One region of the Halalkalibacter oceani genome, then DNA from elsewhere that is predicted to be linked to it. Evidence: predicted binding sites of a transcription regulator. Region 1 holds the regulator's gene; each other region holds the start of a gene.

Region 1 (3,128 bases):
CGGAGCTGGTGAAGCAGGGCGATCTTCGCATTTCCCCTGCCAAGTCTCGTATCATCCTGAATCAGCAGCGTGTCCGCTTTACCTTCCTGAAAAAGATCAAGGACAGCGAGCATTCCTTCCCGGTCGACTTCATAGCCGCTTGCCGTCTCTCTGATCTGCTCCACGACTTTCAGCTGCTTCTTTTCTGCCAACTGCAAAAGCTCCGTCAGCTGACGCCGTAATGAAGATTCCTGTTGCGCTTTTTCCGTACTGACGCGGCAATAAATTATCGCTGCTCCCATTCGTTTTCGTCACTCTCCGGCTCCATCTCTTCATTTGAATAAACAAACAGCCAATTGTCCTTCTCCATCGCTTGATTGAGTTGCAGTGGATGCGCCGGGCCGGCAAACAGGTCTTCCTCCAGCTGTTCGGCGTCATAGCCGACCTGTTGGTCTCCCCGATCGCTTGTTAAAAGAGCTGTATACATAAATACTAATGCGACAATCGCCAGTATGACAATAAATAATTCCTGTCCAGTAAGTCGTTTAATCATTTCGCTTCACCTCAAATAAGAATATCTGTTCGCTTTTATAATAATAAGAACAAGCGTTTGTGTCAATAGTTTTTTTAGAACTAACGTTTGCATTACATATGTTCGCATGGTACAATTTAGCTAAACAGGAAAGCGAATTGGGGTGACATGATGTCAAAGCTATCAAAGAGACAGCTTGAAATACTGGAATACATTAAAGACGAGGTAAGGAAAAAGGGATATCCGCCCTCTGTAAGAGAAATTGGAGAAGCCGTCGGTCTCGCTTCCAGTTCCACGGTACACGGTCACTTGTCCCGCCTTGAAAAGAAAGGCTACATCCGCCGGGACCCGACCAAGCCGAGAGCGATTGAGATTCTTCATTTGGATCATGAGGTTCAAGCTGTTAAGGAGCAAAAGACGACGTATGTTCCGATCATCGGAAAGGTCACTGCGGGGAATCCAATTACCGCGGTTGAAAATATTGAAGATTACCTGCCTCTGCCTGATCATCTCGGTTCACATGAGAATACATATGTTCTTGTGATTCAAGGGGACAGTATGATTGAAGCCGGAATTTTCGATGGAGATATGGTCATTGTCCGCCAGCAGCAATCGGCTGACAACGGGGATATTATCGTTGCGATGACAGAAGAAAACGAAGCCACCGTGAAGCGTTTCTTCCGCGAGAAGGATTACATTCGCCTTCAGCCGGAAAACTCAACAATGGCCCCGATTTTATTAAAGGATTGTACGGTTCTGGGAAAAGTGATCGGCGTTTTTCGGACGATTCACTAAGCAAACCCATATATTGCTGAAGCGCTTTGTTCTCATTAGAACGAGCGTTTTTTATTCTCGCTTTGAAAAAAAGAAGGAAACCCTTCCTCTCTGTACTTTGCCGAATGAACGAGCCATTTTAAAAATTCGACTTCCTTTTGGGTAAGCTTTCGGCCCAGCTGCTGCTCCAGCATCTTTTCCATTTCTTCTACTTTTTTGGCCAGCTTCAACTTCCTTCCTCCTTTTCTCATCTAAACTTTTTCAGCTCGCTGAAACGATTTTTCTTTAAAACAAATGAGGATATGACCAAGGTTTCCCTTTGACATATCCTGTATCCAGTATGTAAAAAGGTGAAGCGATCCTATCTATTATAAGGCTGGTGCTACTAAACACTTTTCAGCTCTCTTACTTTCAGTTCATTTTTTAACGTTTCAATGAAATCATGCTCTAACCCACACTTGATCGCTTCGGCTAATGCTTCCTGCAACTTATCATCAGTCAGCTTTTCAAGACTTTTGTTGTAGCACGTTATGTACATGTCGTTCATCCTTCCCTTATTTATTACTGATAAATACCCACTATCTTCATTCTTAAAACGTAATTTTTTCCTAATTCCACTCATGAAAGCAGTGCTTTGTATAGGATGACAGCCTGAGTCAAACAATAATAAAGGCAGCGGCATCTTGTTGACTTTTAGGAGGGCAAAGTATGAATGAACAGCAACAGCTTTATGCAGAAATTTACCGGACAAAAGAAAAACTTCTCGAGTTAAATTCAAATTACTGGGACTTATACTCTGACTTTTCTACCTGGTACTTCTGGGTTAATTTACTGACGATCCTATTACCTCTCTTTTATTTGTATAAAAAGCTTGATCGGACAAGGTTTTTTGAAATATCATTTTATGGCTATACCGCCCATGTTCTCTGGTCAAATATTGATCAAATGCTTTCGATGTATAACCTGATTGATCATCCTCACCGCTTAACGTATGTCCTGCCGTCCGGAATCACGATCACTGCAGTGCTCTTTCCGGTAACATTCATGTTGTTGTATCAATATTGCAGCAATCGTCAGAAAAGCTTTTTCCTTTATGCCATTTTCGTTTCCGTCTTTTTTTCTTTTGGGCTTGCAGGATTTTCAAGGCTAATTGGCCTCCTTACGATGCACAAGGGAATGAATCTGTTTTATTTATTTCTGATTGACATTTTAGTCGCTTATGCTGCTTATGCATTTACGGCTTTGTTCAAATACTTAAAACAAAGGAAACCGGTGATATAGCAAACAGAAGTCAACAAAGGCTGTCGACTTCTGTTTTTTTCATTTGTTAGTGCCTCTTTTATATTCAGCCCCAAAGCTTCTCTACTTTTAACGGAACGTATACTTTGTCGCTTTTGATCGCTTTATGAATAATCGGATTTTTAAATTGATTGCGCAATTCCTTCTCCAGCTGTTTGCGTCTTTCGGCCGCCTGCTTACTCATGCTCATGTCAAGATTGTCTTTTTCCATTTCGCTCTCTCCTTTTCTTGATGTTTACCTGTCTTATTCCCGATTTGCCTGTCGTAAAACAAAGAAAAATCAAATTATTCATTGTCATTTTTCAGAAATATGATACTATTATTACAATACTTATCATTCATAGTTGTTTTGTATGATTTATAAGCAAACACAGATGGGGGAACGAGAACACATGAGAAAGCCAAAGCCATTATTGATTCTTTTATGCGCAATCGGAATTTTCTTCGGTTTGGTCGCTTGCGGGCAGAGCGAGCAGACAGCTACAGAAGGTCCGGCGGATCAAGACGAGCAGACAGATGAGACGAGTAAGGAGGAAACAGCAAG
Region 2 (3,128 bases), on a different contig from region 1:
TGTAAACTTAGGAACCGCCGTATACCGAACGGTACGTACGGTGGTGTGGAAGGTCGGCTACTCAACTAATGAGTAACCTCCTATCCGATTATACAGCTTTGCAATTGGGTGAAAAATCGCACGCGTAATAGTCGTTTTTTTAAAAGAAGAAGCAGTCTTTCTCAAAGCATGCTGAGCGCCATGAGCAGCTGCTTCATGCGTAAATCAGGATTCAAATTTGGACGACTTACATACCTCTTTCATTACCAAGAGCTACAGGTCGATGGCCGTTTGCCGTGCTTTTTCTTCGAGCTCCCTTTCGTACCAGCGAGGGAGCGGGAGCATAATGACTTGCTTGGCATTTAGTATTTTAACCTTGCGATCATGAGCCAGCTGTTCGATAACAGGGAGCAGCCGCTGTTTGCCACGGCCAGTCTTTTGACATAAATCATCAATAGTCGGTATGCGGTGCAGCTGAGACATATTGTTGATGATCGTTAAAGTTTTACGCTCAATGTCCGTTACCCGATCCATAACAGTTACACCCTTTCTACTGTTTTAAGATACTTAATGTGAATGTACTCGTAATCAGACCCGCTGCTTATCTTGAAATGCTGAAGCTGATGGTCCACCAGATCAATCACTCCGTTAATCTCCTTATAAGCGCCATTATCCCAATAGACAACGTTCACCTCCTGCTTCCGCTGGAGGGCATCCATCACAATCATGCCGATTTCCATTAATGCCTGATCGTCCAACAGTGGAGGAGGAAGCTTATTTTGATTGGCCTGATGCTCTAAATAGGCTGCCTTTTGCTCTGGAAGGACGAATCTGCTTCCTTCCCAGAGTAAGTTTTTTCGCTTGAGATACTCACTCATTTGTAGTGTCCCCCAATCTTAGCTGCGCGCTCGCGGGCCTGGCCCGGGGAAAGTAAAGAGGAAGCGCGGATGATGGACGTTTGCCCGTAGCGGCCCTTTATCCGGTCCATGGCTGAACCGATCTGTAAGAGGCGGTCTCTATCCTGCTCAAACAAGCTCAGTTGGACGACTTTATCCGACTGCAATTTGTCGAGCGATACCGCTAATCGACGTACCGGGAATCCATCCCAGAACTTGTCAAACAGCTCGCAAATGTAGCTGTACATCTCCATTGTGACGTTTGTAGCGGAGGCGATTGTCTTCTGTCGATGAAAGCCGGCCGGTATCCTATAGCTCCCTCCTGACACGCTTAATGAGACGGTTTGACCCATGACGTGTGAGCGGCGTGCGCGGCTGCAAACTTCCTCGCAAAGCTCAAGCAGCACGACTCGAATATCCCGCTCGGTCGTATAATCGTAAGGGAGTGTCATGCCATGGCCGATCGTCTTTTCGCCCTGATGGGAGCCAATGGATACTGGTGAATAATCAATGCCGTTCGCTGTCATCCAAAGCACATGACCATTTATGCCCCACCTCTTTTTAAGACGCTCGACCGGACAGGCAGCCAAATGGCCAATCGTCCGAATGGCCATGTTACGTAAGTGCTGTTCCATGCGTGAGCCAACGCCGAACATGGAACCGACGGGCAGCGGCCACAGATGTTCCTCAAGTTCGTCTTTTTTGAGCCAAAAGACCCCGCCTTTACTCTTTTTAGAAAAATTATCACAAGCCATTTTAGCGAGGACCTTATTTTCACCGATTCCGACCCTGGCTCGAACCTTGTACTCTTCCCAGATTGCCGTCTGAACCATCCGGGCGATCTTACAGGGCGAACCGAATAGCTTTTGGCTCCCTGTCACATCCATAAATTGTTCATCGATGGAATAAGGTTCAACTAGCGGGGTGAATGTTTCTAAGATCGCGGTGATCCTAGTCGCCGCTTTAACATAGTCCTCCATCCGCGGCGGTACGACAACAGCCTCCGGGCATTTCTGTAAAGCTTCCCACAGCCTTGAAGCGTTTTTTACACCGCGCTTCTTCGCCAGGGGACAAGCAGCTAAGACAACACCAGACCGGCGTTTAGGGTCACCGGCGACGATGACCGGCTTATCATCTAAACGCGGATCCCGAGCCTTTTCCAGCGAAGCGTAAAATGACTGCATATCAACTAAAAAGATCACTTTCATGATGATTCACTCCTGAATGAGAACAAGTGTTTGCTTGATATTCATATTATATGCGAATATTTATTTGTTATTCAATGGCTAATAAATGGCAAATGTATGTTCGTTCACATCCTTGCTTGGATGGATGGAGAAAAAAGCTGCAAAGCGAATGAAACATAAAAGCTCATGTTTTATATAATGGGGTGCCGTCATTCTCCCGGTCGTCAATGTTGACAGCGCAACGCCATTGGCTACGGTCGAGAGACTTAATGGGAATCAGAACAGGCTGACAGTCAGCGTCACGGAAGTAGATTCCGATGGTTTGACGGAGGCTTTCACTGAAGAGATACTGATTAGGAACAACGCGGAAGACGTCTATCAAGTGGGGCCGTATAAGGTTTATATGAACACGAAGGGCAACGGTCAGGTTCGTGAATGCTATATTGTGGAGGAAGCCGGCGAAACAATATACGATGAAGATGATAGCCAACAAGCTCCCTTTGTAAGCATGCGATAGCTTACTTGGATGCAGCCGCATGTTTGGGTTTTTACAAGCTCTTCTCCTTTTTGGAGAAGGGCTTTTCTTTCCAATGGGGAAGGGCCGTCCAACGGTGTTTTTATTCGAAAGTAATTGTATTTAGCACGATGATCAACAAAATAAACGAGATTCTGACAAGCCTCTCTTCGGTTGCGAATTTAAATAAAGCTAACAGAACAATTCCTAAGACTGGATTATCCTCGATAAGCAATATTGTCATCACGTCAAGAAGGGGAAGAATGCCTTCATCAATGAGGTTAATTTCCATACCGCTCAGCTCCTTCTATCCATCCTATTCATTTATAAACATGATGATATAGGTCGCTTAATTGATTGGGGAAACATTCACGCCTCATCAGCCGGGTAAAGAAGGAGATATTCCTCGATCGCATGAACGAGCACAGCGACGATGTCATGTTGCGCTTTTTCATCCGTTAATAAACGAAAATCCTCGCGGTTGCTTATATAACCCAGCTCGACGATAATCGAAGGCATATCAAGGTGTTTCATTAAAAAGTAAGGAGTGCC
Region 3 (3,128 bases), on a different contig from region 1:
CTCACCCTTCCGCTTTCAATTCAAGAACAAGGTCACGAAGCTCAGCCGCCCGTTCAAAATTAAGATTACGCGCTGCTTCTTTCATTTCCTGTTCCATTCGTTCGATCATTGCTTTTCTGTCTTTTTTGCTTAATGAGGCTGCAGCTGGTGCGCCATAGCTTTTTGCTTCTGCATCCTCCGCGACCATTGTCGCCTGAATCACATCCGGGATGCTCTTCTGAATCGTTTTCGGCGTAATGCCGTGCTTGCGATTATGCTCTTCCTGAATGGTCCGGCGTCTCGCCGTCTCATCGATGGCAATCCGCATCGAATTCGTGATTTTATCGGCATACATGATGACATGACCGTTTTCATTTCGCGCCGCCCGTCCAATCGTTTGAATGAGGGAACGCTCGGCCCGGAGAAAGCCTTCCTTGTCCGCGTCAAGAATCGCGACGAGCGATACTTCAGGAATATCAAGCCCTTCCCGCAACAGGTTAATTCCGACCAGCACGTCAAACGAGCCGAGCCGGAGCTGACGAATAATTTCAATCCGCTCAAGCGTCTTCACTTCCGAGTGAAGATAGCGGACCCGGATGCCGATTTCTTTCAAATAATCGGTTAAGTCTTCCGACATTTTCTTTGTTAACGTTGTCACAAGCACCCGTTCATTACGCGCTGTGCGCAAGTGAATTTCCTCAATCAAATCATCTATTTGTCCTTCGATCGGTCTGACATCAATCGTCGGATCAAGCAATCCTGTCGGCCGGATGATCTGCTCGACCATTTTCGGTGTATGCTCCAGCTCGTAAGGACCCGGAGTCGCCGAGACATAAACAGCCTGATGGACTTTCGCTTCAAACTCTTCAAACCGGAGCGGACGATTATCCAGGGCGGAAGGCAGACGGAAGCCGTGATCGACTAAAACCTGTTTCCTCGCCCTGTCTCCGTTAAACATCCCGCGCACCTGTGGCAAGGTGACATGAGACTCGTCGGCGATAAGGAGAAAGTCGTCAGGAAAGAAATCGAGCAACGTGTACGGCGTTGCACCGGCTTCACGCAATGTAAGATGGCGGGAGTAATTCTCAATCCCTGAGCAAAAACCCATTTCACTCATCATCTCAAGATCATAGCGCGTACGCTGTTCAAGCCGCTGTGCCTCCAACAGCTTCCCTTGGTCCTTCAGCTCCTTCAGTCTTTCCTCCAGCTCGACTTCGATATTGGCGATTGCTTTTTTCAGCTTTTCTTCCCGCGTAACGAAGTGGGAAGCCGGGAAAATCGCGACATGATTACGCTCTCCCTTAATCTCGCCCGTCAGAGCATCGACTTCGGTCATCCGGTCAATTTCATCACCAAAAAACTCGACCCGGATGCACTGTTCATCGCGAGAGGCGGGAAAGATCTCAACAACATCGCCGCGAACGCGGAAAGTTCCGCGGACGAAGTTGATGTCATTTCGATCATATTGGATATCGACGAGATTACGCAAAAGCTCATTGCGGTCCATCTCCATTCCGACGCGGAGAGAGACGACGAGATCACGATATTCTTCCGGCGACCCTAACCCGTAAATGCACGAGACACTGGCGATAATAATCACATCTCTCCGCTCAAATAAGGCGCTTGTCGCCGAGTGACGCAGCTTATCAATTTCATCATTGATGCTGGCATCCTTTTCTATAAACGTATCAGAGCTTGGCACATAGGCCTCCGGCTGATAGTAATCGTAATAACTGACAAAGTATTCAACTGCATTATTCGGGAAGAATTCTTTAAACTCACTGTAAAGCTGCCCGGCAAGTGTTTTATTATGAGCCATCACAAGCGTTGGTTTATTCACTGCCTGGATCACATTCGACATCGTAAACGTCTTCCCTGTCCCCGTCGCACCGAGTAAAGTTTGATGCCTTTCGCCTCTTTGCAGCCCTTCAACGATTTCCGCAATCGCCCGGGGCTGATCACCCTGCGGCTCATACGGGGACACAAGTTCAAACGATCGCTCCAACGATATAACCTCCTCCGAATCTCTATCTTCTCAGCATAGCACTGTTGCCGAATCTTTAAACAATATCGTTATTTTCCTTTCCTTTTCCTCTTAAAAGAAAACAGATTCCTCTATGAGAACAAACATAATTATACCATAGCCACTTTAAAAAAACACAAACAAAGCGAACGAATGTGCTTATTTTTTTGTCAGGATTTTCAAATAGAAGCTGCTGAAAAAGTGAAAATCATACTTTTTCTGCAGCTTCATTATGAGTGGGTGGCGGGTGAAGCCATGAAGCGAGGAGTCTTTACGCCATCCGCGTAACATTCTTACCTATTAAAATAGCCTAAAACAAAAGGGAACTATCACCCTTTTGTTTTAGGCTTGCTTCTACATTCCTTGTATTCGTTTCAACCTTTTTTTCGCTACGGCAAAGCCCCCGGCAAATGACAGCAGTGTCAGAATCATGATTGGCCACGGCTGGGCATGGCTGTCAAGGACGACAAAGAGCACCATAAAAGTCACGATACAAGCTCCCAGCAAACTAAACGTTATCCGGGTCACCACAACCATTAAGAGAAACGGGGCGAAAAGTGCCAGTCCTACATCGATCATTCGTTTGTCCTACCCCTTTACCTCTTACTCAGTTCGTTTACACGATCCGCTTTCTATCGTACCATACTTCGCCTTCTTTTACCTCTCACTAAGACTTTCATTCGGCAGGATTAACACTTCCACCCTGCGGTTTCTCTCTCTGCCCTCCGGCGTATCATTCGAGGCAACCGGCTGGTATTCACTATAGCCGGTGGCGCTTAACAGGCTTGGATCAAGCTCTTCATTCTCAAGCAGGATTTTCGTGAAATTCAACGCTCTATCAGCACTTAAATCCCAATTGGACCGGTACTTTGCATTTTGAATCGGCACGTTATCCGTATGACCGGCGACGACAATGCGGCGCGGTGGATCTGAAATAAGCAAATCTGAAATTTGCTCGACCACATTGAGCGCATCCTCACGAATTTCCGCGCTGCCGGAATGAAACAGAGCCTGGTCAAGAATCGTCAACAGCAGACCGTCCGCCGACAAGCTCGTTTGCAGCTCCGAGCTGAGGTCGTTTTCTTCTATGTAGAGATCAATTTGCCGCTTCAGCTCTTCCAGTTCC
Region 4 (3,128 bases), on a different contig from region 1:
GTTACTGTCATACCTATACCGCCAAACGATTAAACCGAGCGAGCAATGATGATTTAAATAACAGCGATCGTTTTCTCATTATCCACCTCATCTCCTTTAGTTGTGAGTTTAATCCCATATTTCGACATGTAGGTTGAAATACCTTCATGAAATAATGAAAGCCCCTCTCTCGTAAACAAGGGCTGCAAACCTTATTCGACAGACTTACTCTTAATAATACCCGCAAGTATGAATATTACTGTTCGCGGGTCTAAATCATACCTTTTAGCAACTTCCTCCACGGATTCCTCCATGTCTTTAAAAATACGAGTGAGATTTATCTCTTCCATTTAAAGCCCTCCTTATTTTAAATATTGTTGCATCAACTCCCCCACATGACGGCGCATCGAATCGGGGGTGTAGCTGACCTCTAACTGATACCTCTTACATACCAGTAAATATCCCGCTTCCTGCTCATAAACACTAAGTCCGGTTCTACGCATTTCTTTCCTCAAATCCCTTAAATCCGTCGTGATTTTGCTGATCGCATTGTCGATCAACTCAGTGTACAAAGAAGGAATTTTAAAATTTGCCTGTTCGACCTTAAGTCGATCCTGCTCAAAAACTCGTCGGGCAAGAGGGAGGAATATAAAGCGTTGAGCTAACTTACGAATGCCTTCGTCCTGTAAAATCGGCATAGCGATCAAATCCTTTCGGCATATTTTAGTTGTTCAAACTTTATGTAGATATAATTCCCATCAGCAAGTTCCACTCTGATTTGACGGTGCTCTTCGTCAACTAAGTCCACAACACCCGACGCCTCTCGATAATAGCCATCATGCCAATAAGTAACGCGCAGTTCTAACCCATGCCGGAGAGCATCAAGAATCAAAACACCGAGTCGTTTAAGCTCTTGATCATCTAGCTGAGGAGATGGAAGTTTTCTCTTTTCAGCCTTAAGTCGTTTGATCTCTTCTACCTGTTTGGGCAGCATGATCCTATAGCTTTCCCAAATTAAATTCTGTCCCGGTGTAAGCTTGTTGTATTTCATGGTGTGCCACCTCGTTTTTGTATTATTATATGCGAATGTGAGTTCGTATACAACGATCAAAAAATGGAAATGTACGTTCGTATAAAGGGGATAAAAAAAGAGCCGATTAAGGCCCTTTAGTCACTCGATAATATCAGCTAATAAAGCTGGCACTGTTATTTCCCAACCGGCTTGCGAAGTATATGAATGAGATCCCATTATTGTACCGTATACGGTTACTATATCCTCATCAATAAAATCAGTATATCCTTCGTACTCTACCCAAACAATATCATTAAAATCATAACCGTAACTTGATTCTGTGACCGCTAAACGAATTATTGTCCAACCATCACCTTCTTGTATTTGAACGATTTCACCAGTGTATTTCACATATTCGCCCGCATACCTATCTGGATTTTTATTAAGATGTGCGAAACTAATTTCTTCAGCTATGGACTTTTTCTGTTCAAGTTCTAGCTGTTTAACTTCTTCTGCAGTGAACCCTTCTGTAATTTCAATTTCGCCAAGGGGAATCTTATTTACATTAAATCCAATATCGGTCTCTTCGACTGAGCCTGGAATATCAAAAGAATTAATGAAATTATTGTAGTCACCATATACCTCATTAACCACTTCATTATCGTAAGAGCCAAAACTTGCTTTTATTGGGTAGTGGCCATTTTCAATTGTATCACCTTCGCCAAGAGTGACAGAGAACCCGCCGTTTTCTACAATGCCAAATCCCGGCATTACAGGGAAGTCGTATTCATTTTCTCCTTCAAGACTAACACCGATTTCAATTCCATCAGCTAAGTTGGTTTTCCCCTTAACAGTGATTATCTTATTTTCGGCATCAAATGTGGCTTCAATAAGCTCTAATGTTAGTTGCTCTTTTGTGATTTCTTCCTCTTTATCGTCTAGGGTTAATTGGTCGTTTAATTCTGTATCTTCTGCATCTGCTGTAACTTCCTGCGCATCAGGTAGAGGTGTTGTTACTATAGCTGTGATGAAAAAGATAATAATTGCGCCACCAAGGAATAATGATGATTGTTTGCGGTTTTTAAATTTGAAAAGAGATGGTCTTATTAATGCAATGAAGAAAGCCACAAAAGACAAAAAGGACAATAAAACAAAGAATAAATACATGTCATTCCTCCTAAGATTATCTTCTTACATTATAAAAGTGGAGGTCAAAAATAAACAGTCGTTCGACAAAACAAGACAGATTATTTACGTTTGTTTTTCAAATCTATAGCAACATCCATATATCTTCAACCATTGATCTCATCACAAATCTACAGCTTGTTAAAATCATAGGAACTACATATGAAAATTGAAATGCTCGTTGTGTTGATGGTTATCTCTGTTTTGTTGTTAATCGCCATTCCTAATATGGCGAAAAACAATGAGGTCGCTGCTGATAAAGGATGTGAAGCGACGATTAAGCTGTTGCAGACACAGGTTCACGCATATGAAATTGAAACAGGAGATGAGCTTAATGAGCTGAGTGATCTTGTCTCCGGTCGCTATGTCGAGAGCATTGAATGCCCCGACGGTTCGATCCCCGTGTTTAATGAAGGCATTGTGAGTGAGCCTTCATCCTCATGAAACAGACTCCGAATGGTTTTACTCTGATTGAAAATTTAGTTGTTCTCTCTATTTTGGCAACGCTGATTCTTCTCCCGCTTGTTAGGATTCCCCATGAAATGTCACCTGACTACCAGTCAGATTTTGCTGCGCAACAAATAAAGGCTGATTTGCTTCTTGCTCAGCAAGTGGCGATGTCTTCAGGCCGGCCCACCTCTGTAAGATTTGATAATACGAGGAAAGAATACCTCATTCGCTTTTCCTTTTATGATGTTTATTTATCGAAAGCTTATCCGCTGGATGAGATGAGATTTGAGCAAGGATCGCTTGGAACTCAGTCGATTGGTTTTTTGGCGAGCGGCCATCCGAGCCGTTCTGGTTCTTTTATTATACAGGCTGGTAATGAGCGGTATCACTTTACGATTTATTTAGGGAAAGGGATGATTTCCTATACGAAATTGTAATGGATTCACTTTAATGGAAGTTACGTTTGCCCTCAGCTTCCTCGTTGTCATCAGTGGTACATTCC

Evidence for each region. Region 1 encodes LexA, which represses DNA repair genes until DNA is damaged. Its sites were predicted from a motif close to CGAACATATGTTCG; they were not measured.
Region 2: ABMB67_RS22905 (DNA polymerase IV) is a predicted target of LexA. The motif match lies at 2,173-2,186, and genes of this name have one in related genera.
Region 3: uvrB (excinuclease ABC subunit UvrB) is a predicted target of LexA. The motif match lies at 2,149-2,162, and genes of this name have one in related genera.
Region 4: ABMB67_RS15285 (YolD-like family protein) is a predicted target of LexA. The motif match lies at 1,063-1,076, and genes of this name have one in related genera.

The regions. Positions count from the first base shown of each region.
Region 1 covers NZ_JBEPKD010000001.1:19,330-22,457, reverse strand. The annotation lists gene ABMB67_RS00120 (YneB family resolvase-like protein) at 1-281, opposite strand, end outside; gene ABMB67_RS00115 (hypothetical protein) at 266-532, opposite strand; gene lexA (transcriptional repressor LexA) at 683-1,306, shown strand; gene ABMB67_RS00105 (hypothetical protein) at 1,342-1,515, opposite strand; gene sda (sporulation histidine kinase inhibitor Sda) at 1,671-1,823, opposite strand; gene ABMB67_RS00095 (hypothetical protein) at 1,994-2,566, shown strand; gene ABMB67_RS00090 (hypothetical protein) at 2,631-2,795, opposite strand; gene ABMB67_RS00085 (tripartite tricarboxylate transporter substrate binding protein) at 2,977-3,128, shown strand, end outside.
Region 2 covers NZ_JBEPKD010000046.1:7,096-10,223, reverse strand. The annotation lists gene ABMB67_RS22915 (hypothetical protein) at 253-513, opposite strand; gene ABMB67_RS22910 (YolD-like family protein) at 519-857, opposite strand; gene ABMB67_RS22905 (DNA polymerase IV) at 854-2,083, opposite strand; gene ABMB67_RS22900 (hypothetical protein) at 2,680-2,868, opposite strand; gene ABMB67_RS22895 (N-acetylmuramoyl-L-alanine amidase family protein) at 2,946-3,128, opposite strand, start outside.
Region 3 covers NZ_JBEPKD010000021.1:8,220-11,347, reverse strand. The annotation lists gene uvrB (excinuclease ABC subunit UvrB) at 2-1,984, opposite strand; gene ABMB67_RS17835 (DUF2198 family protein) at 2,357-2,581, opposite strand; gene motB (flagellar motor protein MotB) at 2,660-3,128, opposite strand, start outside.
Region 4 covers NZ_JBEPKD010000015.1:18,885-22,012, reverse strand. The annotation lists gene ABMB67_RS15295 (hypothetical protein) at 192-329, opposite strand; gene ABMB67_RS15290 (YhjD family protein) at 342-677, opposite strand; gene ABMB67_RS15285 (YolD-like family protein) at 683-1,030, opposite strand; gene ABMB67_RS15280 (hypothetical protein) at 1,151-2,158, opposite strand; gene comGC (competence type IV pilus major pilin ComGC) at 2,339-2,620, shown strand; gene comGD (competence type IV pilus minor pilin ComGD) at 2,617-3,063, shown strand; gene ABMB67_RS15265 (hypothetical protein) at 3,077-3,128, shown strand, end outside.